DNA from 3 places in the Clostridium sp. BJN0013 genome. Region 3 is predicted to be linked to each of the others. Evidence: riboswitches for the same ligand, from Rfam matches in the RefSeq annotation. Region 3 holds a riboswitch; each other region holds the start of a gene.

Region 1 (11,119 bases), 1.2 Mb from region 3:
GTCTGATATGGTTACGAAATGCTTTGGAAGTAATCTAGTTTCGAGGAGAACATCGGCAGCTCTTTCTAAATAATAAAAATATCTATCCTCCTGTCTTTCTATCTCACTTTCAACAACATTAGCATCTATTCCTAAAAAATTTCCTACTGTTCTTAAAAACTTTCCCGTTTCCTTTGGTCCTATGGGGAGAATAGGATATTGAAAGTATTCCGTTCCAAACTTTTCTTTTAAATGTATTACATTCTCAAGCCCTAGCCAGGGTGATATAATCAGGTTATATTGTGCCTTGGGTATATTATTTAATGTATTTATTCCCTTTCCATGTCCAAAAATAATATTAGCTTTTACTCCTATTGAATTTAAAAGTTTCTCAATAACCTCAAAGTTTCCTGCCCAGAATGTATCTTGATATGGTACAGTAGCCCACACATTAACTAATCCTTCTTCAATTTCATCCGATGGTTCTAAATATTGATCAATTATTGCATCTATTATAAGTTGGTGACCTAAAAAATTGCTGCCCTTAAATCCTCCGGTCTCGGCATATACTATAGGCTTGCCCTCTTCTCTAAATTCATCTACTATCTCTCCTACATAATCTCCTACAATATCTGAAGTACATCCAGTTAATACAACATATAAGTCTGCATCCAATACCTTAAAGGAATTTGAAATAACCTCATGCAATTTATCCGTTCCTCCAAATATCACTTCTTTTTCTCCTACATTAGTACATGGTATTGAATGACCCCCTATATAGCCGGTGCCCTGGCATCCATTCTGAAGCCCTAAAGTGGACCAGATTTTTGCTGCACACCCAGGTCCAGCATGTATTATGGGTACTGCCCTTTCTATAGCAAGTACGGATTCATATCCTCCAAGTGCACAGACATGTCTTAATTCTTCAACCACTCCACTCATTATTTCACCTCATTTTCAAGAAATTTAAATGTATCCTGCTTAAACCACCAGGAAGTATATGGAAGCCTTATCCTTTTGGATAAGCTCTCTGCTAAGCTGTTATTTTCCAAGGTATCTATTATGCTGTGACCAAAATCTATAATTCCCCTATATCCAAAGGCACTGTATTCATCTGATATCATTATAGATGGGATTCCCATCTTAGTTGGCCATATTGTAGTACCTGGGTGCCTGGCTATATAAAGATCCGGTTTCAATTTGTTCAACAAATTTAATATTTCGAAATTTTGAACATCACATATGCTTATTGGGATATCTTCATCTCTCTTGGATAGTGCAATGGATGATTCCGGTATGCCTCCATGATCGTAATGCTGATCGAAATGCCAGGAAATTCCCCATATTACCTCAATACCTAATTCACCTAATACTCTTATATAATTGTGAGAAAAACTTGGTCCCATCCCTACTATTGCTCTTTTTCCTTTCAACTTTTCTCTGATTTTTTCAAGTTCTGGTGCTATTATCTTCTTTTCATTATCTATATAATCTTTTACTTCTTTCTCTTTGCCTACAGCTTTTCCAAGTCCTCTGAGCCAATTATCCATACCTGCAATACCGTGGGGCTGAATAGACTTTACATAAGGAACACCATATTGCTGTTCTAATCCATTTCCCAAATATCCCCCTAAAGTACCACATATGCTAATAGTAGCTGCAGCCTCCGACATTCTAGATATCTGCTCTATAGTAGCAAAAGGTACTACAAATTGAGGAATAAGCCCAAGTTTTGATAGTATTTCAGTTATATAATCTCTAGCACTTCCATTAAAATTTATCATATTTACAAGTTTTGGACGTTTCTTTCTAGGTGGTTTCACTATACGTGTCAATATGGCATGAAACGCTGCATCAAAACCTGAAGCCCATATTCTTGATCTAAATCCTTCGCAGAAAACAGGTACCACAGGAATCTTTATTTCTTTTTCCATTTCATCTGTAATACTCTTAATATCGTCTCCAATAATTGCCGAAGCACAAGAAGTAGTAACAAATATAGCCTTAGGTTTAAACCTCTTATATGCTTCTTTTATACCTTCCTTTAACTTATCTCTACCGCCAAATACAGTAGAATCCTCTGTCATATTAGTGTTTATCACATTTACATCTTTCTTTTCCCAATTTCTTATATTCTGTCCCCATTTGAAAGTAGTATTTTCCCCAATTACATCTGCAGAGCATCCAATGGCACCATGATTTACAATGGCAGCATCCAATACACGTGACAAATACCCCTGGGCACATCCAGAACTACAGTTACTAGCCTGACTAAAGCACCTTTCCTCATTTTTAAGACATCCACATTGCACTTTTTTAACAAGATCCTTAACTGTTCCACTATAACCAGTAATAGAATTAAGTCTGTTTTCCCTAGTTGCCGATTCTATTACCTTAATATTAATAGACATGAAAACATCTCCTTTATAAAAATTAATTTTTACACCATTATGGAAATATATACCGAAAGATACTAAATATTCAATAATATTTAGTATCCAGTATCTCTGGTAAACCCAGCCGAATTTTCTACTGCCCTAACTATTGTAGATAATATCTTTCTGTACTAAGTGTTTATTTCTTAATTCCTTAATATAGTTATAGTAAATAATAAAAAACCAGAGGCTATTAAATAAAATTAAAATTTTATTTAAAGCCTCTGGTTTTCCAGTCAACTAAAAGTTAAGTCATATGATAAGATTTTAAAAAATAAAGTCTCCCTCAAATAATGAGGAAGACTACTGCTCTAAAATATAATTTTTAGCACGTTACCTTTCCTCATCTTTCAGAATTAAACCTGCAGGATTTAGCACCTTGCATGTAAACAAAACATACTGGTTGCTGAAACTTCATCGGGCCAGCCCCTCAGTTTCTCTTGATAAGAAAATAAATTATTGATATATAATAATTTGATTATATACCACAATAAAATCTCTGTCAACTTATTTTTACATAATTTTAAAAAATTTCTTAGTTATATATCTTTTATATTATTGATATAAATTTAGTAAAATATTAAAATACTTAGAATATGAGAATTATATATAAAGCAGGATATTCAAGTCCAGTAATTGGAACTGAAGCTATGTCTTTTAGCTCCATATATTTTTTTATCAACACCATCTTCTATCTCTAATTGTTGTAATGTAACAGGTAATTTTAATTTATTTAATACCTCAATAAGTCCTAATATTTCTCCTTTGGCCTTTCCAGCAAAAATAGAAAAACCAAAAACTTTAAATATAAATTTTATTTAAAGCCTCTGGTTTCCCAGTCAACTAAAGTTGAATAATGTCAATAAAAAATCCCCTTTCAAAAGAAATTGTATATATAATTTCTAATTACATGGTTTATTAATTTTATCTATTCTGGAATAATATTTAATTAACTTTTTTAAAGCCTCATCTATAGATTGGGTTATATCAAAAGCTTCAATTCCATTTCTATTCAAAAATATAGCAGCTTCTCTACCTATTTGGCTAACCAGAACTATCCTACACCCTGAAAGATGTTTAACAATAGACAAAATTTTATCATAGTGACTTTCTTTTCCACAGCTAAGGATGTCATCTATTTTTCTCAACTCTACAAATTCATAATCCCCGTTTTCCACTTTATATATATAAAATTGGCTTGCTTTTCTAAAATGTTCATTTACAAATTTGCCATCACTACTTGCAACTGCAACTTTATAATTCATATATACCCTCCTATAAATCAATTAAATCTTGTAAGAACTACAGAATATATATCTTCTAAGAGTTTAAGTCCACCTGAATATCCTACATAAGGACCATTTATTATAAGACTTTCAAATACAGGCCATGAAATAGTAATATAATGCGCATTTATTTCCTCTGGTATTTTATCTATATTCTCAATTCCTCTTCCATATCCGAATATAGTATTGGCAATTAATCCAAGTTCTGAAACAAGTTTTTCTAATTGTCTCAAATTACCCAACCAAAGAAGTATGAGATATCTCTCAAATACCAGATAAAAGCCTTTATAATAAAAAGCCCTGGAATCTACCAGGGCTCAGACTGTAGACAAATGGCACATTTTGAAAAATAAAAATATGCCATTTGTCTACAGTCTGAGCTGGATAAAAGAATTATTCAGCTTCTACTCCATTGATGGGATATTCTGGTTACGTTTTAATTATCCCTAATGCACAATTTTAGTTTAACTCATTATTTCTTCCAATATGCTTTTGCTTCTTCCTCAAGTAATTTTAATCTTGTATAGTAATCAGGAAACTCACTGAGGTGGGTCAGTGCAATTTTTCCAGTGGTAATAGGTTCATCTGCAGTAACTAATGGGCATGTACATAAAAATACATAAGTTTATACACGTATTCTGATTTCTATTTTTTTCATGATTTTGACTGTTTTAGATTGGTTTCAATAATATAAGCTCTTTTTACTTAGTAATTTTTATACTATTTTAACATATTCTTGGCAACATCTCTCCATCTAAAATATTTAGAATCCTCATGCCTCCAAAGGAATTTTCCATGTATACCATATGTTCTAAATCATCAGTAAAGCTCCCTATGATACTTGCATTACCACACTGCTCTAAATTATGAAGCTTATTTAATATTTCCTCGGCCATTTCACTCTTAACTACAAACACAACTCCTCCTTCACAAGCCATATATAGTGGATCCAATCCTAATATTTGATTTACGGCAGATACCTCTCTTTCAATGGGTATACTTTCTTCCAGGAGCTTTACACTTAAGCCTACTCTGTCTGAAATTTCATTTAATATTGTAACAAGCCCTCCCCTTGTAGGGTCTTTCATTATTTTTATAAAAGGATAGTATTCTTTAAGTGTGCTTATAATTCTATAAACTGGAGCACAATCACTTTTAATATTGCTTTTTATATCTATATTATACCTTTCAAGGGCTATAGTAGTACCATGTTCTCCTATATTCCCACTTACAATTATCTTATCTCCAGGTTCAACATTCTTTATTTTATAATTGTTTTCAATAATACCTACTCCGGAAGTATTTATAAACAATCCATCTATGCAGCCTTTTTCAACAACTTTAGTATCCCCGGTTACAATTTTAATCTTTGAAACTTCACACTGCAGAGCCATTTCTTTAACTATTAAATCAAGAGTTTCAATTGGAAAACCTTCTTCTATTATAAATCCTGCACTTAAATATAAGGGCTTTGCCCCTGACACGGCTAAATCATTTACAGTACCACAAACTGCAAGCTTCCCAATATTCCCTCCAGAAAAAAATAGAGGTTTTACAACAAAAGAATCTGTAGTAAATGCCATTTTGCCTTGACTTACGGGAAATATAGCTGAATCCGCCCCCAAATCTAAAATAGTGTTGTTAAAATATTTGTAAAAGATACTTTCAATTAATTCATTTGTATGTTTTCCACCATGACCGTGAACTAATTTAATAGCTTCATTCATTATTTTTTATACCTCCATATTTATAATAGATAGAACAAGACCCTTCTGAAGACACCATACAGGGCCCAACAGGAGACTCTGGAATACATTCTCCCCCAAAAAACTTACAATCATAAGGAACCTTTTTCCCTAATATAATTTCACCGCATATACAATCACTTTTATTTTTTTCTTCTATTGTCAATTTGAATTTATTTAAAGCATCAAATTCTTCATATTTTCTATTTAAATACAAACCCGATTTTTCAATTTTGCCAATACCTCTCCACATACAGCCACTTTGAAAAAAACATTCTTTAATAATCCTCCTGGCAAGTAAATTCCCATTTGACGTTACACAGGTTCTATATAAATTTTCAAACTTTTTTTCCCATCTACAATTTTGTTTGATTAAAAAATATATTGAAGATATAATATCTAAGGCCTCAAAGCCAGATACTACAGAAGCAATATTATAATTTTCCTTAATAAATTTGAAGTAGTCAGCACCTGTTATAACTGCCACATGCCCCGGACATATAATTCCTTGAATTTTACAATTTTCATCCTTTAATATCTTATGTAAAACTGGTTTCATAACTTTTAAATTGCTCAAAACAGAAAAATTACTAATATTATTTTCTTTTGCCTTTTTTATAGTGAGTCCAATTAATGGAGCAGTAGTTTCAAAACCAACTGCTAGGAAAACTACCTCAAAACTTTTATTTTCTTCTGCGATTTTAAGTGCATCTAAAGGAGAATATACTATATTGATTTTCTTTCCTTTTTCTCTTTGTTCTATCAAATTTTCTTTTGTTCCCCAAACTTTCATCAGATCGCCAAAGGTTGCCAATATAATATTACCTCTGTTTAAAAGTTCAATGGCCGCATCTATATAACCTTCTGATGTAACACAAACTGGGCATCCTGGCCCCGATACTAAATTTACCTTTGGATAAAGTAATTTCCTTATGCCCATTTTTACTATACTTTGAGTATGAGTACCACATATCTCCATTATGGTGAAGTGCTCTACATTACTGTTTTTAATTTTATTAATTAAATTAATTAGAATCTCATTTTTATTCATTATCCAGTTCCTCTTGAAATACTTTTTGTAAGTAACGAAAATATTCCCTATCAATCTTCTCTATTCCAAAACCTGCATGTATTAAAATATAATCTTTTATTTTAGGATTTTCTATAAGTTCAATATCTACATTTTTTTCTATACCCATAATATCCACTTTAGCTAAATTTCCATGAATAGATTTTATTATGCCTGGAACTGCAAGACACATTTTACATCCCCTCTTTCTTTATAATCTCATCTGCAATTACAATTTGTCCAAATGAAATTCCACCGTCGTTTATAGGTGTTTTGGAATTGAAAAAGACTTCTAATCCTGCTTTTTTAAGTTCATTGTAAATGGATTTAAGTAAATGTTCATTTTCAAACACTCCTCCACTTAAAACCACCTTATATATTTTATATAGTTTTGATAATTTAAAGACTAAATCACAGGTAAGTTTTGAAATTGTATTATGAAATTTAGAAGATATTGTACTTTTTTTAACGCTATTATTAATATCAACCAGTACCCCATGAATAATATCTTTAATTTGTACTAAAAAAACATTACCCTCATCTTTTATTTTATAGTTATAACATTCATGCACATTCTCATCCATTATATTTTCTAGAGCTATAGCAGCTTCTCCATCATATGTAATAGATCTCACAAGACCTATCAAAGCTGAAATACAATCAAAAAACCGTCCAACGCTGGAAGACTTATAACAATTTAATGATGCTTTTAAAGCTTGAACAATTATATCTAACTTATCTTTATCTACGCCACTTATAAATTCATTTATAGAATATCCAAAAAAATACAAGTAACTCACAGCGCATCTCCATGGCTGTTTTATGGATGTATCTCCTCCCTGTATACTTACATATTGAAAATGCCCTACCCTGTTAAAATTATATCCTGTTGCAACAAAAAACTCTCCGCCCCATATATTTCCGTCTAATCCAAAGCCTGTTCCATCGTATATGACTCCAATAACTTTTCCCTTAATGTTATATTCTGCCATACAGCTTGCCATATGGGCATGATGATGCTGTACTTTTATTATTTTTCGGTCTTTACTATTTCCATACTTGCTTGAAATATAAAATGGATGCATATCTTCTGCCCATATTTTAGGACTTATATCTAGCAATTCACATAAATGATTCAACACATATTCATAATTTTTATAACAATTAAAGTTCTGTAAATTACCCATATACTGACTGGTATATACGTAACCATTTTTAGAAAGTGATATACTGTTTTTTTCTTCAGGTCCTAAAGCAATAATATTATCTCCAATCTTAATATTTTCCATTGCTGGGGCATATCCTCTTCCACTTCTTATAACACATTCTTCACCATTAAATACTTTAACAACAGAATCATCAATTGGAATGTAAATTTCCCTATCATGCATTAAGAAATAATCCGCCACATCTTTAAGATTTTTAAATGCACTATTATTTTTATATTCAATTGGAGATCCACTTATATTAGCACTGGTCATTATAAGTATGTCTAACTCCTTTTCTAATATTAAGTATTGTATAGGGGTATAAGGAAGCATAACACCAAGCTTTCTCTGGCCTGGTGCTATATTATCTGGAAGATTTATATTAGATTTTTTTTTCAATAATACAATTGGCTTTTTTCTGCCAGTTAAAATCTGTTCTTCTTTTTTATTTAGTTCACAGAATTCTTTTACAGTATGAATTTCTTTCATCATAACTGCTAATGGTTTACCATGTCTTTTTTTTCTACTTCTAAGTTCACTTATGGCCTTTTTATTTCTGGCATCACATACTAAATGAAAGCCACCAATTCCCTTTATGGCAACTATTTTTCCTGATTTTATAAGTTCAATAGTTTTACCAATTACATCTCCACATTTTTCAATCTGGCTTTTACTATTTACAAGCACTAATGAAGGCCCACATTCTCTGCAGCAATTAGTTTCTGAATGAAATCTTCTATCTATGGAATTACTATATTCATCTTCACAACTACCACACATACCAAAAGACTCCATAGTAGTATTTTTCCTATCATAAGGCAGTACTTTTATTATGGAATATCTTGGGCCGCACTTAGTACAACTTGTAAAAGCATGCCTATATCGCCTTCCTGTATGGTCCATTATATCCCGGGCACAATCTTCACAAGTGTCCATATCCGGCAGTATAAATTTTACTGTATCATTTTCATTAGAACTTTCTCTAATATTAAAATCATCATAATATAAATATTCCAGAGTTCTACATTTCACTGAATTTATAACAGCTGGAGATGGAGGATTTTTAATTACTTTAAGTATAAACTTTTTAATGTTATCTAAAGTTCCAGTTATATCAATAGTAACGCAACCACCAGAATTATTTACCCAACCATAAATTTCATATTCCTTAGCCGCATTATATATAAATGGTCTAAAACCAATTCCCTGCACCACACCATATACATTTATCAAATATCTTTTTTTATAGTTATCTTTCTGCTCGTTATTCAGTTAAGTCACCTTCTATGTTCCTAATGATAGCAGTTTGATCTGGTAAGTCTCCAATTTCAATGCTTATCTGTGTACAAGTATCTATTAAATTTTCATTATAGTTTTTAAGATATTGAAGTAGATTATTATCATTAATATGGCTATCTTTATTTACAATAATAGACATTTTATTTATCTTTGAAATTTTTTCCTCCTTACAGATTTTACTTAAATTCTGTGATATTTTACTTAACAATATAGTATCATGCATAAAAAACCCTCTCTCTAATTATTTTTTTATAACCCCTATTTTAGGTAAATTTTCTAATATTCTTGTATTTTCTTTATGGCATGCAGTAAATTGACCTGTCAAGTCTTTTCCTGCATATAAGCCAAAATGGGTTCCTCCGCCCCAAGAGGGAACTAAACTTAAATCATATACTATACCATTAACAGCTACATATGCAGGGGCTCCATTGGCCCCATTATATTTTGATAATTCCTCAAGAGTAAATTGCCTTTTATTTTGTCTAAATTTACTGCTGTTAAAGGCTGTATTTACTAATTCATTTAATTTTTCTGCTTCATTTTTTATTAGACCACCGTAATAATTTTTAATATATGGACAACTTACTGCAATCATGCAAAATGCATAGTACTTAATTCTTTTGTTAATGCCATATAACTTTTGAATAGTATGAGAATCCAATTATCTATCCTCCTAAATTTCACAGGGTAACCTAGATATGATTTCTTTAAAAACATTTTTTGAAATTATATTAATATTATCCTCAATCTCTCTGCTAAGACCAAGTTTAAAACTAACCTTACCTACTTCAATACCTATAATATATCCATTAACAGTTTTATAATATGATTTTATTAAATCTATTACATTGTAACTATGCTGTGTACAATATTTTTTGTCATACTGGTATTCAGCCAGCGAATTTATTGTTAGCTCTCCTGGATTTTTACCATAGTAAGCTGCATCTATAAAAAATATGAAGTCACATTCTTCTATTAAAGAAATACAGTACTCAAAATCTGTTTCTCCAATTATGACTTCTATATTATTTTTCACAAAATTTTCTCTTAGTTTTTCTAAAACTATAATGGCAACGCCATCATCTTCCATTAAAATGTTTCCAATCGCCATAACTTTTACCTTCATACCAGCACCTTTACAGAAGCAAGTTCACATTTATTGCTTATTAAATGAGTTGCACAAGAAACACAAGGATCAAAAGATCTTAAAATTCTTCCCACTTCTATAGGTTCTTTTATATTTCTTATTTTAGTTCCGACCAATGCTTTTTCTCCAATTCCAAACCTTCCATTTTCATCTTTAGGACTTATATTCCAAACTGTTGGGGTTATAATATTGTAGTATTTTATAAGTTTATTTTCTATTTTGACCCAGTGTCCCAATGCTCCTCTTGTAGTATCAGTTAACCCTGCACCAAAACTTTCATCTGGAATACTATATACTTTCTGATTATTAGGAAGTAGTTTGATGTGTCTTGACAAGCCCCCCATAATTTCTATTATCTTTTTAGTTTCCAGTACCCTTGCAACATTTCTATCCATACAGGAGCTGCCGCCATTATATTCACCTGCCAGTATTAATCTAGCCAAAGGTCCAACTTCCATAGAGTATCCACCATAATTAGGTGATTTTATAAAACTGTATCCTTCTTTCTTAGCTAAATCAATTTCATCAATATTACCTTCTGATGGATTCTCATTCTGCTTATCACTGACATACCAACTGTGCAGTATATTTTCTGTAATTTTACTGCTATCAAAGTTTTGTTTCTTTCCATCAATTAACACACCCGGTTTCACATAACTTATTTCAGGTTCAGCGTAATGATTAAAAATACCATAACTCATAAAATTATTATAAGTTTGCCCCATTTCAAAATAGTCCGGATAATATTTAGAAATTATTTTTATATCTTCCATCATAACATTACTAATAAATTCTCTTAATTTAGCTATTATAGATTGAATTTTTACCAACTTATATGAGTCTATATTTACCGTAACCCCACCAACAAAAATACCATGGGAATGAGGTGCTTTGCCACCTAACACAGCTAAACCTTCATGGGCTAATCTACTGTATTTTATGCTCTCAATA
Region 2 (11,119 bases), 1.7 Mb from region 3:
CTGCAGGCCGAATTTTTAAAAGTACAAGCTCCTTAGATCCTATAGTACCCTACAGTGAAAGTGACTTAGATTTACTGGCCAGATTGGTAACTGCTGAAGCTGAAGGAGAAGTTTACAAGGCCAAAGTAGCTGTAGCTGCTGTAGTATTAAACAGAGTTCAAAGTTCAAAATTTCCATCTACTATAAAAGATGTAATATATGAAGTATCGGGAGGTTATTATCAATTTACTCCTGTATATAATGGCTGGATAAACAAGTCCGCTTCCGAAGATTCAAAAAATGCTGCTTATGAAGCACTCTATGGTTCCGATCCAACAAATGGTGCATTATATTACTTTGATGATAGTACAACAAATACCTGGCTCTGGTCAAAACCCATTGCTTTAAGAGTTGGTAAAATGGTATTTGTATATTAGTATGAATTTGATTACATAAGTTCAATTAATTTTTAAAAATTAAGGCATGAGTAAAACTATAGTTTAATTTACTCACGCCTTATATATTTTTATCTATTAAGTTTTTTATATATTATATCTCCAATAGTTTGAAGCAGTTGGACAATTATTACAAGTATTATTACTGTATATACCATTATGTCAGTCTGGAATCTGTAGTATCCGTAATTTACCGCTACATTTCCAAGTCCACCTCCCCCTACTGTACCTGCCATAGCAGAATATCCTACTACACTTATAACTGTAAGTGTTATTCCAAGTACTATAGATGGAAGAGCTTCTTTTAGCATAACTTTAAATATTATCTGAGTATTACTTGCCCCAAAAGATTTAGATGCCTCTATTACTCCAGGATCCACTTCTTTAAAAGAGGATTCAATTACCCTTGCTGCAAAAGGTGCTGCAGCTATAGTAAGTGGAACTATCGCTGCTGTAGTACCTATAGCTTTTCCCACTATAAACTTTGTAAAAGGAAAGATGGCTATCATAAGTATTATAAATGGAAAGGATCTAAGCAAATTTACCACTACATCTAAAACTTTATAAACTGCTTTATTAGGTCTAAGCCCCCCTGGCTGCGTTATTATTAATAAAACTGCAGGTATAAACCCTATAATTACGGCAAATACTGTAGAAACTATTACCATATAAAATGTTTCTCCTACAGCAGGAAATAGTACCTGCTTAAATATTTCACTAAAACTCATACTATTCCACCTCCCATGTTACATTTTTTGAAGAAAGATAATTACATATTTGTTCCTTATCTTCTTGGTTTATATTTATCACTAGGCTTCCCAGTACATTATCTCGAAATCTCTCAAGTTTTCCCCATACTATGGAAAATTTTATATTTAAATCTATAGCCATAGAAGTTATTAAATTATCCTGACTTATTTCCTTTGGGAAAAATATTCTTATGTTCATTCCTTTTTCCGGCAATAAATTTTCACTTCCCAACAATTTTTTCAAATATTCGCCTGGCCTTAGGAATACTTCTTCCACATCTCCTTCTACCTTTATCTCCCCGCTGTCAATAATTGCCACCTTGTTACATATTTCTTTTATCACTTCCATTTGATGTGTTACTACTACTATGGTTAGTTCAAATTCCTTATTTATTTTCTTTAAGAGTTCAAGTATAGATTTGGTAGTATTAGGATCTAAGGCTGAAGTAGCTTCATCGCAGAGTAATATACTGGGATTTAAAGCAAGTGCTCTTGCAATAGCCACTCTTTGTTTTTGCCCTCCACTTAATTGCCTTGGCATGCTCTCGGCCTTATCCTCAAGTGCTACTAATTTTAATAATTCCCCTACTCTAGCTTTTATTTTCTTTTTATCATATCCCCATACCTCCAGAGGAAGTGATATATTATCATATACACTTTTCCTATTTAGTAAATTGAAATTTTGAAATATCATACCTAAATTTTTCCTAAAAACTCTTATTTCTTTTCCTTTTAAATCTTTTACCTCTTTGTCCATTATCTTTATACTTCCAGTATCATAGGTTTCAAGGCCATTTAAACATCTGAGCAGTGTAGATTTCCCCGCTCCGCTCTGTCCTACTATTCCAAATATTTCACCTTTTTTTATATTAAGGTTTATATTTTTAATTACAACTTTATTATCAAAACTCTTACCAACATTATTAATATTTATCAATAATATTCACCTTCCCTCCATAAATCAAGTAATTCAGAGGTTCAATTGGAGTTTGCTATAGAAAAATGCTTTTCTCCATCTGAACCTTAGAATAACTTATCCAGACGCATAGCAGTACTTATCTCCCACTTTGAAAAGGATGGGAGTATTAGCTAATTCCAGCGTTGGGATAAAATTATACAGCACTAAAAAATCTGAGGAAAACCTCAGATTTAACATCCATAACATTTCTCTCATCTTTCAGCCTTCGCTGCAGGACTTGGCACCATTATACAACGTATTGGTTGCCGGGCTTCAATGGGCCTGTTCCCTCCACCTCTCTTGATAAGTTCAAGATTCATATTCAATTTACGGATTTAATTATATCAATTTAATCCCATAATGTCAATGGTTACATTGTACATATCCCAGCTAAAAGATGACGGAGGAATTTCACAGCTTCAACTTAAATTGCAATGATTGTTTCATCATTTCGAGTCCTTCCACATCAATTTTATCATATATTTTTATAGTTCTTAAAAATTCATCATAAGCCAGATTCATATATCCATTTTTATAATACAATTTTGCAAGATACAAAAGTACATTGTCATCTTCAATTAAATTTAACAGCTGAAGTCCTTTCTCAAATTCATCAAAATAATTTATTTTTAATAATATAGCCAACAAATTAAATATAGCTTCTGAAAATTCTGTGGAAGATTCTTTATCTTCAGCCAGAGGTGTACACTTCTTTTCTTCAAGTAAATCCTCAAATTTCATATATACTAAATACTTTCTATCGTTATGAATACCTTTGGAATTATCAACTAATAGATTTTTAGTTGAAATATTATTTCCAAATGTAATGCAAAGCATACTATAATAAAAAGCTTTATCGATAAAATCATATTCTGTAATCTTCTGAAATGATTCATAAGCCTCATTAAACTTTTTCTGATAAAATAAACAAACTCCTTTATAATAGTATATTTTAGATGTATAATAATTATCTTTACACACTTTCTCCGCTTTTTCAGCATAATCATAGGATATACCAAATCTATTTTGGCTGTAAAATACATCCGATAAAAACAAATACACCTCTTCATCTGTATTTACGTCAAGATAGCTGTCAAGCTTGGATTTCATTTCACCTATAGAAAATTTTTTAATGCCCATTATTTGGGGAAATTTAGAAAATGCTTTAATATATTTAGGATTTACTTTTAATGTTTTATCACAATAATATAAAGCCTTATCATAATCTCTAAGATCAAAGTATACATTGCATAGTGTATAATAAGTTCTATAAGATCCTACTCCAATTAATTCTCTTATTTCGATTGGAGATTCACCCATTTCAATACATTTATTAAGTGAGTTTATGGCTTCTAAATATTTGCCCTGACCTACTAAAGTATTTCCTCTCATAAATTCTAATTCCGTAAAATTAGGGTAATATTCTAATCCTTTATTAATAAATTTATACTCTTCTTCAAAATTTCTCAATATTTGATTGCAAGATACCAGTCTTAATATAAGCTTAGAACTGAACCCCTCCTGAGGGACGAAATTTTCATAACTTCTCATATAATACTTTAATGCCTTTTCATACTGTGCCATAGCATAGTATTCATTTCCCATATTAAATAACATAAAAGAGCTATCAGGTTTTTTATCCAGTTCTTTTTGTATTAAATCCATATTCCTATTTCTCTTGTTTTTAGCATCTATAACTTCATTTAAATATCCATAATGATAAAATCTTACATTTCCAATTTTTACTGCCTGTGGATTATTCATATGCTTTGGTGAAGGTATTATCTGTTCATGTATATTACCTACAAATTTATATCCCTCTTTATTTCTTATAAGTCTTATATTTAAATTCATGGTAACATCATTATGGATAGGCCTTTTTCCAGAATAACTCAAGGTCTGTAGAAAGTATACATTGGTGTTATTATCTTCATTATTAATTAGTCCAAGTAGTTTGTCCGTATCTTCTTTTTCGAACTCATCATCTGCATCCATTATAAGAATCCATTTCTTGGTGGCTTTCTCCAGAGAACAATTTCTAGCATTGCTAAAGCTTCCATCCCATTTATAATAAAAAATTCTGGCACCATATTTTTTTGCAATTTGCACTGTAGAATCTGTAGAGCCTGTATCTACAATTATAATTTCATCTACAAAATGTTTCACACTTTCAAGACATCTATCCAGTACATTTTCTTCGTTTTTAACTATCATGCATAAACTTAAGGACACATCATAACCTCCTAACAGTACTAATTATGATGCTGTCAAAAACAGCATCATAAATACTAAACACTTGCATTATAATATGCTTCAAAATTAGCGGTATTGTCTCCCGTATCATAATACAGTCTTGTATATTGCATATAATACTCCGTAACTAAAACTGTAGCAGTGCTTGTACCTAAAGTAACAAATCCTGCACCATCATTAATAAAATACTCTGAACTACTAGTTGGAGAAATTTGAAGTGCCACTGTAATGGTATTTGTATTGTCATTATTTCTAATATAATATGAATACATCTTTTGTTGTGAAGTATCCTCCTGTAGTACTGAGCCTTCACCTATACCTGTATTTACGATAATATTATCTGTAGTAAACAAAACTCCACTAGTTATTGAACTTATGTTTCCAGCTACTGTCACCGTATTTCCTATATCTACTGTACCTGCTACTGTCACCGTATTTCCTATATCTACTGTTCCTGTTACTGTCACTGTATTTCCTACATCCACCGTCCCTGCTACTGTCACTGTATTTCCTACATCCACCGTCCCTGCTACTGTCACTGTATTTCCTACATCCACCGTCCCTGCTACTGTCACTGTATTCCCTATATCCACCGTTCCTGTTACTGTCACTGTATTCCCTACATCCACTATCCCTGTCATCATTAAGTTTCCTGAATTATCCATTTGTAGTGCTTCAATCTGGTTTGTGCTGATATTATATGCATACATTTGAGTTTTCAATTGCTCTGTCACTCTATTAAATACTAAATTATTGGGCATAACCTTCATCTCCATTTTACTATTAGAATATATTTAAAATGTTCTAAACCTAATAATTATAGTATTCCTTATTTTAGTAATTGTGATTTTATATTAAGTATATTTACTTATACACCTGATATATAAATCTTAGTTTCACACAACCATACTTTGAACAATTGAATCTTACCCTATAATATTTTGCATAATATTTGGCTATGAGAACCTCAGACTTATTAACATTGACTTCTATTTTCACATCTTCAATCCAATTACACAAGTCGGAACTTACCTCAACAGCAGCTTCAATATCATTATTTCCAACATTATCAACAAAAAATGTTCCCTGAATAATACGTTCCACATTTATTGGAGGAGAATATTTTACACTGTAGAATTCTAAATCCCAACATTTTTCTATTACATCTAAAATTCCCTGAAAATTATTATGACTTAATTGTGATATGTGAATTTCCAATTTAGGAATAAATTCATAATCGTAAATAAAGTTAGAAATAAAACTTCCCATAACTTTCTTTTTCTCACCAGATTTTATAATTATCCCTTTATTTTTCACATAATCCCTATTCCATTCATAGAATAACGAAGTTATATCTATGCGGAGTAACCCTTTAAATTTTCTATTTACCTCAAATCTAACTTGTCTGTTATAATATTTAGGCTGATTTTTGAATGTAGTATATTCATTAAACTCTTCTTCAAGAGGCTGTATATAAAAAGTCTCTCTAGAATGTACTGCATCAATTCCACTTAAATATATACATAGGTAAACAAAATTTACAATTAGATTTTTAGGTATATCATCTATATTAAAATACATATAACTTCTATAAATATTTTCTCCATCAAAGCCAACCTTTAAAATATTATCTTTTATATTATTTTGGGGTTGAAAATCTGTTATAGTAAGACTTTTCATACATATACTCTGTATTTTTTCATGCTCCATATTTAATTTCACCTCCCCTATACTATATTAGAATATGTATGAAATGAAAAAATTCTTTTATAAATATAAATTTTTATATTTTATCCTTATAACATATTCCAACTGTTCCTGGACCGGAATATACCCCAACTATAGGACTTATTTGACCTATCATATGTATATCTTCCACATTAGGCAATTGTGAAACCATATCATAAATTCTATCTGCATCTTCTCTGGCATTACCATGTACTATATATACCTCACATGGACTTTTATCCGAAAAATATTTACCCATATCTACCATTCTATTTAAAGAACGTTTTCTTCCCCTAACCTTGTCATAAGTACAGCAAACACCATAATTATCATCAAAATAAACAATAGGCTTTATATCTAACATTTCTCCAATAGTACCAGATATTTTTCCTATACGACCACCCTTTCTAGCATATTCCAAAGTACCAAAAACAAAAAAGAAATGCATTTTACTTTTTATTTTTGGTATATTATCTACAATTTGCTGAAAATTTTTCCCTTGTTCAATGAGTTTGCCACACTCTTTTAAAATAATTCCTTCCCCTACAGATGTTGATTTTGAATCATATATATGCGTGATCAAATTTTTATGTTTTTCGCTTACTATTTTCAAAGCATTATATGTACCTGAAAGTCCACTTGAAATAACTATGGCAATTACGTGAGTATAATTTTCTTCCTCAAGCTTTTTATAAATTCTTTCCATATCCTCCATTGATGGCAAAGAAGATTTAGGAATTTCAACTTTCATATTATCGTATACTTCCTTTGGAGTAATTTCAATTTTATCTATATATTCTCTATCTTTATATATAATTCTAAAGGACAGAATATTTATATTATATTTAGTTATAGTTTCTTCATCTATATCACAGGCTGAATCCGTCAATAATGCAATTTTTTCCATAAAAATGCCTCCATATATTTCTATTTATTTAGATTATAATATATCACAAAATATTATTAAAACTATATTAACAGAATTTTGTATTACTTTTTAAGCTTATTTTAAGCTTTGTTTATGAAAATATATTTAAATGGTAAAAATATAATTCTAGAAAAGGAGATTTAATAAAATATGATAAAAATATTTTTTAGAAAAAATCTACTTAAAATCGGTCTAATTCTTTTAATATTATTATCTGCATTTTTATGTATTTATAATATAAAAAATTACTCAACCAACACTAATACATACCATGGCAGATTGGAACAATTCAATTCAAACAATGGACAGAGAATGCAAAGGGATAATAATCAAAAAACAAAAGCGGGAAACAATTCAAATACACCTGATCAGAAAGCTGGCAAAAACTTTTCATCAAATAATAACAGTGTACCCGGTAATAACACTCAAATTCCCGGAGGAGGAAATCAAAGAGGCGAACTCATGGCCTCAAATGACAAATATGCCCCACTACTCACTTTATATTTAATAATATTTTTTACACTATGTATTATAGCATTTTATTTTTTTGCCTATAAAAATTTAAAAATACATAGTAATAGTACAAAAATATTAATTTTTTCACTACTTTGCGTAGGCTTGTTTTTAAGAATTTCATTATCCACAGTTATGGAAGGATACGGTGGAGATATAAGTTTGTTTAAAAGTTGGGCTTCCTCTGCTGCAAACAGTTTATCTCAGTTTTATGTAAATTCTAAATCAGCTGACTATCCTCCACTATATATTTATGTACTATTTTTAATTGGTAAATTAGCAAAAATAAGTTCAATAACTCCTTACTATACATTACTTTTAAAATTGCCTTCTATAATAGCAGACATTGTAACAGCTTATATAATATATAAATTGGCTAAAAAGTATTTTTCTTTAGAAATGGGTATTCTTTTAAGTGCTTTTTATATTTTTAGTCCAGCTATTTTTATAAATTCATCCCTTTGGGGACAGGTAGATTCTTTTTTCACTCTTTTTTTAGTTCTGTCTTTATTCTTTTTGTCAGAAGGGAAATTTGTTTTTTCATCTATACTTTTTACCTCTTTAGTACTTATGAAACCCCAGGGAATTATATTTTTTCCTGTACTCTTATTTGAACTTATAGCCAGGAAAAATTTAAAGACCCTTATTAAATGTGCAGCTTCATGTATTGTGACTTCTTTAGTTATTATACTCCCATTTTCCTTTAATCAAAATGCACTGTGGATTTTTAAATTATATAAAAATACCATATCAGAATACCCTTACGCTTCTGTAAATGCTTTTAATTTTTTTAATTTACTTGGCGGAAATTATAAAGAAAGTTCCACTACATTTTTTATATTCAGTTATAAAATTTGGGGAATAATTGCAATTATAGCAATTGCAGCTTTTTCCTGGTATATTTATATTAAAAGTAAAAACAAAATATTTTCCTTTTCCTGTGCACTTGTTCAAATTTCAGGAGTTTTTACTTTTTCTACCGGAATGCATGAAAGATACTTATTTCCTGCTGCAGCACTATCCATCTTATCTTTTATATATTTAAAAGATAAAAGGCTGCTAATACTACTGGCAGGATACACCCTTACAATCTACAGTAATATTTATTCTATACTTTTTGGAGGCTTTGGAAATACTACTTCACATACTTTAGTAAGTGATGGAACTTGCATATTGAACATAATTCTATTTGCATATCTTGTAAAAATATTGCTTGATATAGTACTTAAGAAGAAAGAATTTAATCCTGAATCTTTTGATATAAAATTCTATTAATCCAAAAGAGATGTTTCAGAACAAACTCTGGAACATCTCTTTTTTTACATTAAAATAAGCTTTCTGGTGCTCTATACTCAAGTTTTAAACTATCTGCCACTGCTTTATAAGTCACAAACCCTTTATATACATTGAGACCTTTTAAAAGAGCCTTATCATCTTTCATTGCTTTCTCTGCTCCTTTGTTAGCTATATCCTCCAAATAAGGAAGAGTAGAACTAGTAAGTGCATAGGTAGATGTTCTCGATACAGCTCCAGGCATATTAGATACAGAATAATGAATTACTCCATATTTTTCGTAGCATGGATTATCGTGAGTGGTAGCCCTATCTATAGTTTCCACAGATCCTCCCTGGTCAATAGCTACATCAACTATTACAGATCCTTTTTTCATTGTTTTAACCATTTCCTCTTTAACAATTTTAGGTGCTTTTGAACCTATTACCAATACTGCCCCCACTAATAGATCTGCTTTCTTGACCATCTCAGCCACATTAAATTCATTACAAACTAATGTAGACAATCTACCGTTAAATATGTCATCTACATAGGCTAATCTATCCTTATTTATATCAAGTATTGTAACCTTTGCACCAAGTCCTAGAGCCATTTTAGCAGCATTTGTTCCCACACCGCCTGCTCCAATAATTACAACTTCTCCAGGCAGTACTCCCGGAACTCCTCCAAGTAATATACCGGCTCCTCCATTATATTCTTGAAGCAGGTTTGCTCCTATCTGTATAGACATTTTTCCTGCTACCTCACTCATAGGAGTAAGTAATGGAAGACTTCCATTATCAAGCTGTACTGTCTCATAGGCTATAGATATAATTTTCTTTTTAATTAGTAATTCTGTAAGAGGTACATTGGCAGCAAGATGAAGATAGGTGAATAAAATTTGATTTTCTCTAAAAAGTTCATATTCTTCTTCTATGGGTTCTTTTACTTTCACTATTATATCTGATTCTTTAAATATTTCTACATTTGTATCTATTATTTTACCACCTACATCCTGGTACTCTCTATCCTCTATTCCACTTCCAATTCCAGCAGATTTCTCTATTAACACCTGGTGTCCGCCTTTTACTAAAGCATGTACTCCTGCTGGTGTTATAGCTACTCTGTTTTCATTATTTTTTAATTCTTTAGGCACTCCTATAATCACTATATACTCCCCCTAATTATTTAATTTGCTCAGGTATTATTGAATGGTTATTTTTAATTGTAGAAAGTGTAACTATTGTCTTAGTCTTTTGAACTCCTTTAATACACTTTATTTTATTTAAAACTTTTTCAAGGGTTTCTGTATTTTCAGTAATAATTTTCAATGCATAATCAAACTCACCCGCTAAATAATGACATTCAACAATTTCATTTTCAACCTGGATGATCTCTATAAATTTATCAATAAATGTTGGGTTTTCAAGACTTACAAACATTATAACCATGAGATTCTTATTAAATTTTTTATTGTTGATAATTATTGTATATTTTTCAATTAAGCTTGAAGCATCTAATTTTTTCAACCTGTCACTTACTGCAGGTATTGACAGATTAATCTTGCTGCTCATTTCCGAAATAGAAATTCTAGCATTTTCTTGCAGCAATTTTAGTATTTTAATATCAATATTGTCCACACCGTCACCCTCTTAAATTTATTAAGCAAATTATAATACATATATTAAAAAAATTAAATATATTTTATATAATTACATAAAAAATAAGGTTAAAAATTTTTTAACCTTATTTTATTAATCAATGTATATAAAATTATACCTTCAAATTAAATATTTTAAGTATTTCTAAATAAAAGCTTAAAAAGTATTAACTGCCTGTAAGAATTTATCAATGTGTTCTTCTGTATGTTTCACATTTAAAAATATAGCTTCAAACTGGGAAGGTGCTATATAAATACCTTGCTCAAGCATATGCTGAAAAAATTTAGCAAAAACACTGGTATCACATTTTCTGGCATCCCTATAGTTTTTAACTTCTGAGTCATTTGTAAAAAATATGGAAAACATGGCTCCACATCTATTTATTACCATAGGTATGTTTTTATCCTTTGATATTTGTTTTATACCTTTGTCTAATTTTTTACCCAGCTTTTCAAGCTTAACATAATAATCAGGATTTTCATTCAGCTTCTTCAAAGTTGCAAGCCCAGCAGCCATTACAATTGGATTACCTGACATGGTTCCAGCTTGATACACAGGTCCTAATGGAGAAAGTTTTTCCATTATATCTTTTCTTCCACCGTAGGCACCACAAGGCAGTCCTC
Region 3 (11,119 bases):
TTTTGTGGGCATTATAATAATGGGCGTGACGGGAATATTACTTGACAAAATAATTAGGTTAATAGAAATAAAATTTGTTCCATGGGAAGGAAAAGAATAATAATATCTAAAAACGGGAGGAATACTTTATGGAAAAAATTGGAAAATCAATAATAACAACTATCTTGGCAAGTATTCTAGTAGGGAGTTTAGCAGGATGTGGAAATGGTGCAGATAAAACATCCAGTGGGACAAAAGATGATAAAAAGCCTAGTGTTGTCACTATTGGATACCAGCAAATTCCCAATGACGAGATTTTAGCGAAATCAAAGAATTGGTATGAGAAGGAACTGGGAGTTAAGGTCAAATTTGTTCAATTTGATTCAGGGAAAGATGTAAATACCGCAATGACTTCAAAGAGTTTGGATATTGCACTTTTAGGTTCAACTCCAGCATCTATAGGAATATCTCAGAATCTTCCATATGAAGTATTCTGGATTCATGATGTAATAGGAAAAAATGAGGCACTTGTTGCAAAAAATAAGGCCAATATTAATTCAATTAAAGATCTGAAAGGTAAAAAGGTTGCAGTTCCTTTTGGCTCTACAACTCATTATAGTTTGTTAAGTGAATTGAAGGCAGAAAAAGTATCAGCGAATGATGTGACTGTTCTTGATATGCAGCCTCAAGATATTTATGCTGCATGGCAGCGTGGAGAAATAGATGCAGCATATGTATGGGAGCCAACGCTAGCAAAGTTAATAGCTCTGGATGGCAAAGAAATAGTTAATAGTGGAACATTGGCTGAAAAAGGTATTGTTACCGGTGATATTGGTATAGTTAATAAGGAGTTTGCTAAAAAATATCCTAACATAGTGACAAAATATGTAAAACTTCAAATCAAAGCTTATGATTATTTTAAAAGTAATGCTGATGATGCGGCTCAGTCTGTAGCAAAGGAGCTTAATATAAGCAAAGAAGATAGTAAGAATCAAATGAATGAATTAATATGGTTGTCAGCAAAAGAAGAAATATCCGATAAGTATTTAGGGACAAGTTCAAAAAAAGGTGAATTTGCGAAAACTCTTAAAGATACTGCTGACTTTTTAGTTCAACAAAAACAGATACAATCTGCTCCAGAATTATCTGAGTTTGAAAAAGCTATTGACCCTGAATTTATAGAGAGTGCATTAAAAAAATAAGCTGTAATTGATAATTTGGAGGTAAAATATCGTGAAAATCAAGAAAGATAATTATATTATTTCTCTAGAGAATGTCAGTTTAACTTATAAATCCAGTAATACAGAGGTTAATGCTATAGAAGACATAAATGTGCATATAAAAAGTGGAGAATTTATATGCATATTGGGACCATCGGGATGTGGAAAAAGTACCTTACTCAAAATTGTAGCTGGATTTATAAATCCATCAAAAGGTAAGGCGTTGATAGATGGAAATGAAATAAGGGGAGCAGATCATGATAGAGGAGTTGTTTTTCAACAACCTGCGCTATATCCATGGCTTAATGTAGAAAATAATGTTAGGTTTGGCTTGAAAATGAGGAAAATTCCCAGATGGCAAGCTGATGAAAAGACAGATTTTTTTCTTAAAAGAATTGGACTGGATGAATTTAGAAAACTTAAGCCTTATGAATTATCAGGTGGCATGAAACAACGTGTAGCTATAGCTCGTGTACTTGCTAACGATCCAAAAGTATTACTTATGGATGAACCTTTCGGCGCTTTGGACGCATTGACAAGAGAACAGATGCAGAATTTATTAAGACATATATGGAGTGAAAATAAGAAAACTGTTTTATTTATTACTCATGATATTGATGAAGCTCTATATCTTGGTACAAAAGTTATAGTTATGTCTAAAAGACCAGGAAAAATAATTAAACAATTTAACATTGGATTTACTAATTACGAAGGGATAGGAAATCTAAGCGATGTAAAATATAGTGATAAATTCAAAAAATTGCATGGGGACATACTTGATTTGATTACAGATAGATAATTTAATACTAGAGAGGTGTAAAATATAAATGCCAGAAAGAAAAAGAGAATTGACATTAAAAGAAGTTATAGAAAAATATAGTGATGTGTCACCCTTTGCTATAATTAAAGCGGATGTACAGAGAAGAAGTGTGATTTATACTGGTAGGGCAATAAAAGCTGCGGATAAAAATATACATCAGCTCCAATCTAGAGGAATATTTTTTTCAGTAGGTGAAAAAAAAGATTATTTTCCAGTATCTTTACTTCTTAGAGATGGTACATCTATTATAACTGGTCCTCTTCCATCAGCTAAGAATCCATATGTTGTGGATTATATTGATGGCAAATGCTATCTTACAGATGGTGGGAAAATAGTAGAGGAAGTTGAATATTGGCCTAAACCTGATTATTATGAAAAGTTTACAAGCAAGGGGACTCCTATGTGGCATGTAGCAACTTCAAGACCGCAGCGTATAGATATAGATCCATATAGCTATTGCCATTTTTGGGATACAGGAAAAGGTTGTAGGTACTGTAATATAGGGTCAAATTTCAATAAGAACAAAATAGAAAATAACAAGCCGGCAAGACTGGAGCCTCAGGATGTGTATGAGACCGTAAAGGAAGCATTGAAGGAACCTGGAGCTTTAGAAAGTATTTTTTTAACAGCAGGATCTATATTGAGTGGTGAAGAGGTATTTGATGATGAAGTTAATTTATACATAGAAATACTTCAAGCTATAGGAGAAAATTTTAAAACCAAAAAATTTCCCAGTCAGATGATATCTTCAGCATTTAACGAGAAACAATTACAAAAAATATACGAAAATACAGGTAGTATGTCTTATACTTCAGATATTGAAGTGCTTAATGAAGAAAAGTTTAATTGGATTTGTCCTGGTAAAAGTAAACTAATAGGATATAAAGAGTGGAAAAGAAGGATATTTGCTGCGGTGGATATATTCGGAAAAGGAAATGTGGATTCTGGTATTGTAGCAGGTGTTGAGCTTGCTAGACCCTATGGATTTGAAACTGAAGATGAGGCACTTAAAGTAATATTGGAGGAAGCAGAAAAATTTGTTGAGAATGGAGTGAGTATAGTACAGTGTGTCTGGACTCCATATCCTGGTTCCGTATTTCAAAATCAGGAAAATCCTTCTTTGGAGTATTATGTAAAATTATCCAGATCACTTGACAATCTCAGGAAAAAGTATAATTTGAATATTGATATGGATAATTATAGAAGATGTGGTAACCATCCGGATACCGACTTATCAAGAATTATATAAGGGAGGGATTTTAATTGGCGATAAAATTGCAGGATAAAATTATAAAACTAATAAATGATAAGGATACAATAAAAGTTTTATCAACAGTAGATAAGAACAATATACCACATACTACCTTTAAAAGCTTTTTAAAAGTAGATGATTCTGGAAACATAATATATCTAGAATTAATCGAATCGTCGATAACAAACAATAATATGGTGAATAGTATATGGTTTAAGAAAAAAGTTTCAATAACTATAAAATCTAAAAATAATGAGAGTTATCAGATAAAAGGTGTTCCTGTAAAAGCCAAGATAAGTGGAAAAATATTTAAGAAATATTACAAACAAATTTGTTAAAGAAAATATTGAAGATGGAGATTTATCTACAGTATGGGTGATAGAGCCGGAAGAAATAAGAAATGAAACCTATAGTTATAGAAAGAAGCAGGAAGAGGAAAAACATCCACTTTTAATTCATCTGGATAGATTGGCAAAATAAAATTGATGCAATGAAATACAGTGAACAAAAAAACCTCACTTTAATAAAATAGAAATGGTCTTGTCAGCCAAATTTGAAAATCAAAGGAGATTTGCCCTGTTTATTTTGCAATTTTATATTGACAAAAAACTTAAAAGGCTGTATATTATATATAATTTATTTTTTAAAATATGAAATTAAATATAAAACTTCTTATCAAGAGAGACGGAGGGACTGGCCCTATGATGTCCGGCAACCTGAATAAATTTTATATTCAATGGTGCCAATTCCAGCAGGTATACCCTGAAAGATGAGAAACAAGAGGATATAACTTCCTGTGTTTTCTCCACAGGAAGTTTTTTATTGGACTTGATTAGAAAAACCGGAGGTTAAGTTAACATCAAATTTTAGTCATGAAATAACAAAGGCCCATATACTTTTTACCAAAACAGCAAAAAGTATATACTGACAAAATTATTTTGACTTGAAAAAATAACGAGAAAATTGTGAATAAATTATGTATTAAGTTAAAATACTTAGATTCTTATGAGTGTTTTGATAAAATAAAACTTTTTTAAACTAAAGGGGGATTTTTTGTGAAAAAATTTAAGTTTAGCATTTTAATTTCATTGATTGGTATTTTTATACTGGCATTTTTTACAGGTTGTGGGAATCAAAACGCTACAAATACTAAGGAATCATCGAAAAGTGAAAAGTCAGTTGAACTTCTGAATGTTTCTTATGATCCTACAAGAGAATTATATCAAGAGTACAATAAAGCCTTTATTAAATATTGGAAAGAAAAGACTGGCCAGGATGTTACAATAAAACAATCTCATGGTGGATCAGGTAAACAGGGAAGATCAATTATAGAAGGACAGGAAGCAGATGTTGCTACTTTAGCCTTGGCCTACGATATAGATGCAATTCAAGAGGCGGGCCTAATTAATAAAGGATGGCAGAAGAAGTTTGAAGATAACAGTTCTCCTTATACCTCCACTATAGTATTTCTTGTTAGAAAAGGTAATCCTAAACACATAGAAGACTGGGATGACCTTGTAAATGAAGGAATTTCCATAGTAACGCCGAATCCCAAAACATCCGGTGGTGCCAGATGGAACTATCTTGCAGCATGGGGATATGCTTTAAAGCAAAACAATAATAATCAAGACAAGGCAAAAGAATTTGTGAAGAAGTTATATGGAAATGTGGCAGTATTGGATTCAGGTGCAAGAGGTGCTACAACTACTTTTGTTGAAAGAGGAGTTGGGGATGTTCTTATAGCTTGGGAAAATGAAGCTTTCTTATCTGTAAAAGAATTGGGAAAAGATAAGTTTGATATAGTTGTGCCTTCTATGAGCATACTTGCAGAACCACCGGTAGCTGTGGTAGATAAAGTGGTAGATAAAAAAGGTACGAGAAAAGTGGCTGAGGAATATTTAAAATACCTGTATTCAAAAGAAGGACAGGAAATAGCTGCAAAGAATTACTATCGTCCTAGAGACAAGGAGATTGCCAAGAAATATGAAAATCAATTTCCAAAAATCAATTTATTTACAATAGATGATGTATTCGGCGGATGGACAAAAGCTCAGAAAACTCATTTTGAAGATGGGGGAACATTTGATCAGATATATCAGCCTAAACAGTAATACTATATATGGTAAAATAACTTCTAGGATTTTCAAATCTTAGAAGTTATTATATAATGCTAATACTATAGTATCTACATATAATGTATATGTTATAGCGATTTGCAATACAGGAAGGAGGCATAAAATGGCTAAAAAGACAAGAGTTATCCCGGGTTTTAATATATCTATGGGAGTGGCTATTTTATATTTGAGTTTAATAGTTTTAATTCCGCTTAGCACAATATTGATTCAAACATCTAAAATGGGATTTGATGATTTCATAAGAACTGTAACAAATCCAAGGGTAATAGCATCATATAAGATAAGTTTTGGATGTGCATTTATAGCAGCTGGCATAAATGCTGTTTTTGGATTGATTATTTCCTGGGCACTTGTAAGATATGATTTTCGTTTTAAAAGATTTCTGGATGGATGTATAGATTTGCCCTTTGCTCTTCCTACAGCTGTTGCAGGCATTTCACTTACAACACTTTATTCAAAAAATGGATGGATTGGCTCTATATTGGATAAATTTGGTATACAGGGATCCTTTTCCACATTTGGAATTACTGTAGCATTGGTATTCATAGGCATACCCTTTGTTGTACGTACAGTGCAGCCAGTTTTAGAAGATTTAGATGTCAGTATAGAGGAGGCAGCTTCTATTCTAGGCGCATCTAGAATACAAATTTTTTTCAAGGTAATATTTCCGCAACTCATTGCTCCTCTTTTAACTGGATTTTCACTTGCTTTTGCAAGAGGCATAGGGGAATATGGATCTGTGGTATTCATAGCTGGAAATAAGCCCATGAAAACTGAAATAGCTCCCCTTTTAATAATGACCAAGCTTGAACAGTTTGATTATTCGGGAGCAACAGCCATAGCTTTGGTTATGCTTGTATTTTCATTTTTTATGTTGTTTATTATAAATTTAATTCAATGGAGAGCCAACAAGTATGCATAGGGGTGAGAAAATTGAAAAAGAGATACTATACTAAATCTAGTATAATTAAGTATTTACTCATAGCAATAACAATAATATTTTTATTTATAATGCTGGGGATGCCACTGATACTTATATTTATAGAAGCCTTTAAAAAAGGTAAAGATGCATATATGATGGCTATTACGGAGGAAAATACTATTTCAGCTGTAAAACTTACTTTAATAGCTTCCAGCCTGGCGGTTATTTTAAATACTGTATTCGGCACAATAATGGCCTTTGTTGCAACAAAATTTAAATTTCGAGGCAGGAATTTCTTAATTACACTTATTGATCTTCCATTTGCTATTTCGCCGGTTATAGCTGGATTGATATATGTACTGACTTTTGGAAGAGGTGGTTTATTTTATAATTTTCTATTTCAACATGATATAAAAATAGTTTTTGCACTGCCCGGTATAGTACTGGCTACGATATTTGTAACTTTTCCTTTTGTGGCTAGGGAAATAATACCTCTGATGATTACTCAGGGAACTGATGAGGAAGAAGCGGCAGCCTCCATGGGGGCAAATTTGTGGACAATATTCACAAAAATAACACTGCCTAATATAAAATGGGGACTTCTGTATGGAATAGTACTGTGCAGTGCCCGTGCCATAGGTGAATTTGGAGCTGTTTCCGTAGTTTCCGGACATATAAGAGGAGAAACTAACACTTTGCCACTGCATGTAGAAATATTATATAATGAATATCAATTTTCTGCATCTTTTGCAGTATCATCAATTTTAGTATTTATAGCTATTGTAATTTTAATTTTAAGGAATATTATTGAGTGGAAAGTGAAAAAAGAGGTGAAATAATATGTATGTTGAAGTCAGGAACCTTAATAAAAAATTTGGAAGTTATAAAGCGTCGAAGAATATATCCTTTGGGATAGAACGAGGAAAGTTGATAGGACTGCTTGGGCCAAGTGGAAGCGGAAAAACTACAATACTTCGTATAATCGCAGGGCTTGAGACTGCTGATAGTGGAGAAATTTATATCGATGGAAAGTTAGTTAATGATATATCCCCAGGAAAAAGGGGAATAGGGTTTGTTTTTCAAAATTATGCTCTTTTTAAAAATATGACGGTATATCAGAATATAGCATTTGGACTTTCTATTAAGAAGGAAGATAAGAAATATATAAAACAAAGAGTTACAGAATTAATAGAACTTATTGGACTTAAAGGTTTGGAAAAAAGATATCCAAGTCAGTTGTCAGGAGGCCAGAAACAAAGAGTTGCTTTTGCAAGGGCCATTGCTCCAAAACCGCAGCTGCTCCTTCTTGATGAACCTTTTGCTGCTATTGATGCAAAAGTAAGAAAAGAACTTAGAACCTGGCTCAAACAGATGATACACAAATTAGGAATAACAAGTATATTTGTAACCCATGATCAAGAAGAAGCGGTGGAAGTGGCAGATGAAATTATAATAACTAATTTGGGAAGTATTGAGCAAATAAGCAGTGCGGTTGAAATATATAAAAATCCCAAAACTGCTTTTGTAGCAACATTTGTTGGTGAATCAACTATTATTAAGGATTTTAGTGAATTTAAAGCATTTAAGCGACTTCCATCGGGAGCAAAAGCTATTATAAGACCTGAATTTGTTGAAATTGGAAGAAAGGGGGAAATACAATCTGAGCTTGCCTGTGACAAAGGTACTATTACAGATATTTCTTTTGCAGGTTCCAATTGGGTAGTAACTGTTAAAATAGGAAATACTGAAATTTCAGGAGTTTATTCGTTGGAAAAGGACAATCTCAATTTAGGCGAAGAAGTAATTGTTCTTGTGCACAGATTATATTTATTTAATGATGATAATAAAGTAGAAATTATTGAAAACAATTTGAAATCTGATACTACATCTGCATATATATAAAATATTTTTTTGCAAAGCAGGGGTATGAGTAAATAAACTATAAAGATAACTTAATTCATCAATGGTGAAAAGTTTGAGAATAATGGAGGGATTTTTATTGAGTGTGAAATCAACTAACATATCATGGCATAGAGCATTGGTAAATAGAGAGATGAGAGAAAAACTGCTTGGGCAAAATGGAATTCTTATATGGTTTACTGGTCTTTCTGGATCTGGAAAATCCACCATAGCTTCTGAACTTGAAATGAGATTATATAATATGGGAAGGCTCACTTATCTTTTGGATGGTGATAATGTAAGGCATGGTTTAAATTCCAATCTTGGATTTACCAAAGAAGACAGAATTGAAAATATAAGAAGGATAGCAGAGGTATGTAAACTGTTTGTAGATTCTGGGATTATTACAATTTCAACTTTTATATCTCCATTTAAAGATGATAGAGACAAGGTCAGGAAATTACTTGGGAAAGATTTTGTAGAGGTATATGTTGATTGTCCTCTTGAAGTTTGTGAAAGCAGAGATCCAAAGGGAATATACAAAAAGGCTAGAAATGGTAAAATAAAGGATTTTACAGGTGTGGATTCTCCCTATGAGGTACCTGATAATCCTGAGATTGTTGTATCTACCAATTTGGATACTGTTCAGCAATGTGTAAATAAAATATTGGACTTTTTGTCTTGTAAGGTACAGGAGTGATTAAATGGAATTTGTGGTTAAAGAACTGCATACTGATGTATTGATAATAGGTGGAGGTACGGCAGGCTGTTTTGCAGCGTTTAGAATAGCTAAGAAGTCTCCGGAAACAAGTGTCCTTATTGTGGAGAAGGCAAATATAAAAAGAAGTGGATGCCTTGCAGGTGGGATTAATGCTTTAAATGCCTATATAAATGAAGGTGAGACCCCTGAGTCTTTTGTAGATTATGTGAAAGAAGAATTTAATGGAGTCGTAAGAGAGGATTTGGTATATACTATAGCAAAAAGACTCAATAGTGTGACCCGTGAGATGGAGAATATGGGACTTCCTATTTTAAAGGATTCAAAAGGAGAATATGTAAAGAGAGGCAGGAGAAGTATAAAGATAAATGGAGAAAATATTAAACCTATACTTTCAAATGCAGTGGAAAGTCAAAACAGCGTACATGTGCTGAATGGAGTAAATATTATAGATTATATACAGAAAGAGCAAAAAATTATAGGTGCCTATGGATTTTCCATTCACCACAAAGAATTCTATGTAATCCATGCAAAAGCAGTAATATGTGCAACAGGAGGGGCATCAGGCATATATAAACCTAATAACCCTGGATTTTCAAAACACAAGATGTGGTATTCGCCTTTCAATACTGGAGCTGGGTACGCAATGGGAATAAGAGCAGGGGCTGAAATGACAACTTTTGAGATGAGATTTGTTGCATTGAGGTGCAAAGATACTATAGCACCTACAGGAACTATAGCTCAGGGAATAGGAGCTTATCAGGTGAATGGCAAAGGTGAAAAATATGTGGGAAATTACGGGAAACCTACAACTATAAATAGACTTTATGCTACTGTAATGGAAAACAAAAAAGGTAATGGGCCATGTTTTTTAAAGATTAATCATATTACCAAGACTCAGGAAGGCGATTTGATAAGAGCTTATCTGAATATGGCACCGTCCCAGGCACTAAAATGGATAAGCAAAGATGGAATTCCACAAGTGGAAGATGTGGAAATCGAGGGAACTGAACCATATTTGGTGGGAGGTCATGGTGGCAGTGGATACTGGGTGGATACAAAAAGAGCCACAACTTTGACAGGGCTTTATTGTGCAGGTGATGTAAGTGGAGGAAGTCCAAAAAAATATGCAACAGGGTGTTTTGCGGAAGGTGAGATTGCAGCAGATTCAGTGCTGAATTATATTAAAAACGTAAATATTGAGTATATAGATAAAGAAAGTATAAAGAACAAACTGAGTGAAGTAAATGGATTCTTTGAAAATAAACAAAATATTTATAGTGTTTATGAGTTGGAAGAAGCTATGCAGAAAACTATGGATGAATATGCAGGAGGCATATCGCAAAACTATAGCTATAATATAGAAAAATTATGCAGGGCTGAAAACAGGATAGAGGAGCTGCTTGAGATGAGCAGAGGACTAAAAGCCGAGAATTTCCATGAACTATTATTTATATATGAATTAATTGACAGATTGTATATATGCAGGGTTGTTATAGCCCATTTAAAGGCAAGACGTGAAACAAGGTGGAAATGTTATCAGCAAAATAACAATTTTCCTTTTAGAGATGACAAAAATTGGGTAAAATATGTTAATTCTGTGTACAAGAAAGGAAAGGTGTATATTATATTTAGAAATATAGTAGAAAGGGATAAAATATATGAGCATAAAAATTGATAGTGAAAGTTGTATTGGATGCCTTAAATGTAAAAATGTCTGTCCTGGAAATCTTATATATGCAGATGATCATGGGAAAGCATATTTAAAATATGAAAGTGACTGCTGGGGATGTACAGCTTGTGTTAAAGAATGTGCAAATGGTTCAATTAAGTATTATTTAGGAGCAGACATAGGTGGCAATGGTTCCTATTTGTATGTTAGTAAAAATGGAGATGAATTAAAATGGCATTTAATAAATGATGATAATGTTGGAATTACAATAGTCACCAATAGAAAAGAGTCAAATAGATATTAGAAAGAGGGAAATAGTAAATGAATCATTTAGATAGATTGGAAGCAGAAAGTATCTATATTTTTAGAGAGGCTTATAAAAAACTTGGGAAGCTTGGAATGTTGTGGTCCATAGGCAAGGATTCCACAGTAATGCTGTGGTTAGCTCAAAAAGCATTTTTTGGGAATTGTCCATTTCCACTTATACATGTGGATACCACAT

The links. A riboswitch is a leader RNA that binds a small molecule or an ion and turns the genes downstream of it on or off. The one in region 3 is predicted to bind S-adenosylmethionine.
Region 1: it holds a riboswitch for S-adenosylmethionine, as region 3 does, so the genes downstream of both, AB3K27_RS15185 (nitrogenase component 1) here and AB3K27_RS09225 (sulfate ABC transporter substrate-binding protein) in region 3, are expected to answer to the same signal.
Region 2: it holds a riboswitch for S-adenosylmethionine, as region 3 does, so the genes downstream of both, AB3K27_RS17960 (methionine ABC transporter ATP-binding protein) here and AB3K27_RS09225 (sulfate ABC transporter substrate-binding protein) in region 3, are expected to answer to the same signal.

The regions. Positions count from the first base shown of each region.
Region 1 is NZ_CP162495.1:2,954,385-2,965,503, forward strand. Features, by position in the region: gene AB3K27_RS15180 (nitrogenase component 1) at 1-921, opposite strand, end outside; gene AB3K27_RS15185 (nitrogenase component 1) at 921-2,390, opposite strand; SAM riboswitch class I at 2,755-2,864, opposite strand; gene AB3K27_RS15190 (NifB/NifX family molybdenum-iron cluster-binding protein) at 3,317-3,679, opposite strand; gene AB3K27_RS15195 (hypothetical protein) at 3,697-3,933, opposite strand; gene AB3K27_RS15200 (DUF5661 family protein) at 4,173-4,277, opposite strand; gene hypE (hydrogenase expression/formation protein HypE) at 4,426-5,427, opposite strand; gene hypD (hydrogenase formation protein HypD) at 5,420-6,496, opposite strand; gene AB3K27_RS15215 (HypC/HybG/HupF family hydrogenase formation chaperone) at 6,489-6,707, opposite strand; gene hypF (carbamoyltransferase HypF) at 6,709-8,955, opposite strand; gene AB3K27_RS15225 (hypothetical protein) at 8,987-9,244, opposite strand; gene AB3K27_RS15230 (cytochrome b5 domain-containing protein) at 9,263-9,682, opposite strand; gene AB3K27_RS15235 (hydrogenase maturation protease) at 9,695-10,147, opposite strand; gene AB3K27_RS15240 (nickel-dependent hydrogenase large subunit) at 10,144-11,119, opposite strand, start outside.
Region 2 is NZ_CP162495.1:3,462,380-3,473,498, forward strand. Features, by position in the region: gene AB3K27_RS17950 (cell wall hydrolase) at 1-416, shown strand, start outside; gene AB3K27_RS17955 (methionine ABC transporter permease) at 506-1,162, opposite strand; gene AB3K27_RS17960 (methionine ABC transporter ATP-binding protein) at 1,164-2,120, opposite strand; SAM riboswitch class I at 2,351-2,451, opposite strand; gene AB3K27_RS17965 (glycosyltransferase) at 2,553-4,373, opposite strand; gene AB3K27_RS17970 (DUF6385 domain-containing protein) at 4,430-5,155, opposite strand; gene AB3K27_RS17975 (DUF6385 domain-containing protein) at 5,259-6,104, opposite strand; gene AB3K27_RS17980 (DegV family protein) at 6,178-7,029, opposite strand; gene AB3K27_RS17985 (glycosyltransferase family 39 protein) at 7,201-8,838, shown strand; gene ald (alanine dehydrogenase) at 8,888-10,003, opposite strand; gene AB3K27_RS17995 (Lrp/AsnC family transcriptional regulator) at 10,020-10,475, opposite strand; gene hemL (glutamate-1-semialdehyde 2,1-aminomutase) at 10,653-11,119, opposite strand, start outside.
Region 3 is NZ_CP162495.1:1,754,108-1,765,226, forward strand. Features, by position in the region: gene AB3K27_RS09195 (ABC transporter permease) at 1-100, shown strand, start outside; gene AB3K27_RS09200 (aliphatic sulfonate ABC transporter substrate-binding protein) at 129-1,181, shown strand; gene AB3K27_RS09205 (ABC transporter ATP-binding protein) at 1,213-1,998, shown strand; gene AB3K27_RS09210 (radical SAM protein) at 2,027-3,268, shown strand; gene AB3K27_RS09215 (hypothetical protein) at 3,283-3,609, shown strand; gene AB3K27_RS09220 (hypothetical protein) at 3,569-3,751, shown strand; SAM riboswitch class I at 3,941-4,047, shown strand; gene AB3K27_RS09225 (sulfate ABC transporter substrate-binding protein) at 4,327-5,382, shown strand; gene cysT (sulfate ABC transporter permease subunit CysT) at 5,510-6,328, shown strand; gene cysW (sulfate ABC transporter permease subunit CysW) at 6,340-7,167, shown strand; gene AB3K27_RS09240 (sulfate/molybdate ABC transporter ATP-binding protein) at 7,169-8,230, shown strand; gene cysC (adenylyl-sulfate kinase) at 8,313-8,927, shown strand; gene AB3K27_RS09250 (adenylyl-sulfate reductase subunit alpha) at 8,932-10,623, shown strand; gene AB3K27_RS09255 (ferredoxin family protein) at 10,607-10,921, shown strand; gene cysD (sulfate adenylyltransferase subunit CysD) at 10,939-11,119, shown strand, end outside.